2 regions of the Shewanella sp. 1180_01 genome follow, and region 1 is predicted to be linked to the other one. Evidence: riboswitches for the same ligand, from Rfam matches in the RefSeq annotation. Region 1 holds a riboswitch; the other holds the start of a gene.

Evidence for each region. Region 1 has a riboswitch for lysine ahead of lysC (lysine-sensitive aspartokinase 3). Riboswitches for the same ligand answer to the same signal wherever they lie in the genome.
Region 2: another riboswitch for lysine. It lies ahead of FW758_RS16040 (Na+/H+ antiporter NhaC family protein); the one in region 1 lies ahead of lysC (lysine-sensitive aspartokinase 3).

The regions. Positions count from the first base shown of each region.
Region 1 covers NZ_VXCT01000036.1:5,180-7,364, reverse strand. The annotation lists gene lysC (lysine-sensitive aspartokinase 3) at 1-1,218, opposite strand, end outside; lysine riboswitch at 1,369-1,543, opposite strand; gene FW758_RS16740 (DUF3293 domain-containing protein) at 1,645-2,079, opposite strand.
Region 2 covers NZ_VXCT01000033.1:3,089-5,273, forward strand. The annotation lists gene FW758_RS16040 (Na+/H+ antiporter NhaC family protein) at 1-1,017, opposite strand, end outside; lysine riboswitch at 1,097-1,293, opposite strand; gene FW758_RS16045 (electron transfer flavoprotein subunit alpha/FixB family protein) at 1,389-2,185, opposite strand, start outside.

The sequences.
Region 1 (2,185 bases):
CACACGGCGACAAATACCCGGCGTGGTCGCAATGCGGTTACCGATAATCGCCACTAAGGCTAATCCATCTTCGACGCGCACCCGGCAATGCTGTGATAATTCTTGCAACAATGCCTCACTCAACAGACCTTGACCGCTAGAATCTGAACCGGTTTTATCGAGGGTTAGAGACACGTTCACTTCTGAGGTGGTAATTAAATCCACACTGATCTTATGTCGCGCCAATGTCGCAAAGGTTTCCGCTAAAAAGCCCTGCGCATGCAGCATTTGCAAACTGTGAAGATTTAACAGCGTTTGGTCGCGGCGCAAAGCCACAGCGCGAAATACGGGCGCATCTTCCACTTGATGACGGATCCAAGTCCCGCCCTTTTCAGGCTCTTTACTTGAACCAACAAACACTTGAATTTGTTGACGAACAGCAGGAAGAATGGTCGCAGGATGCAATACCTTGGCACCAAAGGTCGCCATCTCGGCGGCTTCATTAAAGCTGATCTCGGCAATCGGAAAGGCATTGGGCGCAAGGCGAGGATCGGTTGTATAAATCCCCGCTACATCGGTCCAAATCTCGACCGCTGAGGCGCGTAACGCTTCGGCTAACAGCGCAGCAGAATAATCACTACCACCGCGGCCTAATGTGGTCGTTTGACCTGCTTCATCGGCACCGATAAAGCCTTGCGTCACAATCACTTGTTCCGCTAACAGTGGCTGTAGATAATCACGAGCTAAAGTCGCAATCTGCTCAACCTGGGGTTCCGCGCGGCCAAAATGGCTGTCGGTACGTAATACTCGACGCACATCGAAGGCACTAGAGTTAACACCTTTCTCGCGGATGACGGCTGAAAACAACGCCGAAGAACATTGCTCACCGAGGGACAACAACTCATCCATGGTCGCTTTGCTGCGTTGTGATGCGAGCGCTTCACTCAATACTGACATGCGACTCAATAATTTATCTAATGCGGCGGCCACATCGTTAGGACGACCTAGCTTATCTAAAATCGCATATTGAATTTGGGCAATTTGTTTTAATCGCTGTAATCGACCATCGTCGTTGATGGATTCTTGGGTCAATTCCACTAACAGATTGGTCACGCCACTCGATGCGCTGATCACGACTAAACGGCAATGAGGATTAGCTAACACTATGTCGGCACAGCGATTCATAGCGTTATAGTCGGCGACTGAGGTGCCACCAAATTTTGCGACAACGAGGGACATTAGCGCACCTCCGTGAAACACGTAGGGCAAGAAATAAACGCAGATTGAATAAAATATTGATTAACTAACATGATCACACTCCGAACTAACTTCGTTCGAAGAGCCTGGTGCTCAATGATAACGCACCCCAAAAGAAGGGAAACAGCAATCGTCACCAGAAGCTCTCCACCAATTACAGGTGACAATCGTCAGGATTCAGCCTGAGCGACCGACATAAACATGCAACAACCATATCTATGCCTCGGCGTTAATCTCCCTCATCAGTCATCGCTGGAGTTTGTGCTCCTCTGACCGACTACCTAGTTAACGCTCCTCTTCTGTTCCTTTCCTAGGGAAAGGGACGAAAAAAGTAGCAATAAACCCCTAATGAAGTCAATGCTAATTTCATAACAAATGAATAATTTAAATAAAATCTTTTGAAAACAACTAAGTGCTTAAATCGGGTAACTCGTATACCAGCTGCACATAATCACTAAATTTGCCTAAACACACTTCATCATGTCCGGCCAAGGTGCAAGGCACTAAGCTCACCTCCCCTTGTTCGACCACATAAATCGCGTATTGATTAAATTTCTTCCCCAATTGCAGCGCCATCGTTCTATCGATAAACACGGCCCAGCTTTTTTCCATGTGGGATAAATCCGGCGCCGCACCCACTAAAGCACGATAGGGACTGCCGAGTAATTCAATTTCACGGAGAAGTTGGCGATCGAGTAAACGGTTTTGACTGGGAGAAAGCAGCTTTGAAGCTGGATTATGAGCGGTAATAACAGCAAAGGAAAAATCACAGGATAATGCTTGAGTCAGCAAAAATAACGGCGCTTGGTAACATTGCCACAAATCTTGAGTCGTATTGTCCATTGGTAGTCTAATCGAAAAATGAACCCAGGCTAGTGTAGCAGAGTGATTGTAAAATCCAAAGAGGCGTGAACTGGCTCACAGGAATGGCAAATACATTAGTTATACT
Region 2 (2,185 bases), on a different contig from region 1:
GACTATCATTGATTTCTCAACGCCTTGGACTAAATTCAATATCAACGAAATCGCTAAACCGATTAATGCACCAAAGAAAAGGGATGAACTGACATCGGTTTTCTCAAACGCTGAAATAATATTAAATTCAATCCCTTCAGTGGCAAGTACTTGAGCGCCACTGTTGATCATAAAATACAGGGTCGCAAATACCAATACTGTAATCGGCAGGAATAAACCTAAGATCTTACCGGTTTCGGCCTCAGGTAAATCCGCATTGGCTCCAGGCGGTAATCCCTTTGACTCATCGTATAAATTACCACGTTGGGCATTGAGTTCATGCTCGCGCATTGGCCCAACATCTAATCCCATAAAGACAACGAAAAGTAATAATAACAAAGAGAAGATTGCGTAGAAGTTCATTGGGATCATTTGAATAAAAATACTCAAATGGCCCGTATCAGCAAAACCATGGGCCGTTAATATTCCACCAATAAGTGCAATAATATACGCGCCCCAACTTGATACTGGTGAAATAACGCACACAGGTGCCGCAGTCGAATCTAATAAATAAGCTAACTTAGCACGGGAAATATAATAACGATCGGTAACAGGCCTAGCGACCGAACCTACGACTAAGCTATTGAAATAGTCGTCAATAAAAACCACACACCCTAAAAACATGGTTAATAATTTAGCGTCACGTTTATTACGTATATGTAAACGAGCCCAATCGGCAAAAGCCCGCGCACTGCCACTGACAGTAATTAACGCTGTGATCATTCCCAGTACAATTAAGAAACCGAGAATATATAAGTTCCACGAATTAAGGCCTTCGCCCGTCCAAAAAAGTCCTTTAACGCCATTAAATACAAATTCACCCGTCGCTACAGGTGAAAATTGATTGAGCAATAAAGCACCAATTAAAATACCTAACCCCAAAGAAAGCAGTACACGGCGAGTTAAAATCGCCAACACAATAGCCACCGCAGGCGGCAGCAAGGAAAGTGCCGAATCGGCATAATTCATAACAGTCATTGATTATTATCTTCGTTAAATACGAATGGAGGGCGACTGAACTGGTGGGGAAAGGCAATAGATACCCAAGGTCACCTGTCCTATCAGTAGCGCTCCATAGTAACTATTTCCAATATCCGTATCGGAAAATACTATGGCAGTGTTGCACCTATTAGGTACAACCCCAGCAGTTGATCGTGATAAATCGAACCACTTCGGCACCAAATCCTTTCGCAATCGATCAACGGAATCACCCTACTGATCACTACTAATATTTGGCGCGCCTCTACTTCTAAGAACGCCCGTACGCGGGCGTGAGGCACATAAAAACATAAGCGGCTTAGCAGATGCTAGCGCAAAGCCACTTAATGTGACCTGGATCACAGTTTAAATCAACCGAGACTTGTGATCAGCTCAGGAACCGCCTCAAATAAATCGGCAACTAAGCCATAATCGGCAACTTGGAAAATAGGCGCTTCCGCGTCTTTGTTGATAGCAACGATGACTTTCGCGTCTTTCATGCCCGCTAAATGTTGAATCGCGCCAGAAATCCCTACGGCAATATACAAGTTAGGCGCAACGATTTTACCGGTTTGACCGACTTGTAAATCGTTAGGCACAAAGCCTGCATCAACTGCCGCGCGTGATGCGCCAACCGCAGCACCGAGCTTGTCCGCAAGTTGCTCTAACATGCCGAAGTTTTCACCACTGCCCATACCACGGCCGCCAGAAACGATAATGCCAGCATTACCTAATTCTGGACGGGCTGATACCGTCAAGGATTGAGAAACAAACTGAGTTCTCGCTTCAAACACTTTATCGAGTGTCGTCACAGCCGCGCAGTTACCTTCTGGCGCAGCATCAAAAGCACTGGCGCGTACTGTCATCACTTTGATGGCATCATGGCTTTGCACTGTCGCTAAGGCGTTACCCGCATACACAGGGCGCACAAAAGTGTCCGCACTGACGACGGTAATGACTTCAGAGATTTGCGCAACATCTAATAATGCTGCCACACGCGGAAGCGTGTCCTTACCTAAGCTCGAAGCAGAAGCCAGAATGTGGCCATAGTTTGGCGCTAAGTCCACCAGCAATTTGGCAAAATTTTCCGCTAAATGCGCTTCATACACGCTGGCATCGGCAACAAGCACTTGGCTAACGCCTTGTAGCGCTTGTGCAGCTTGGACAA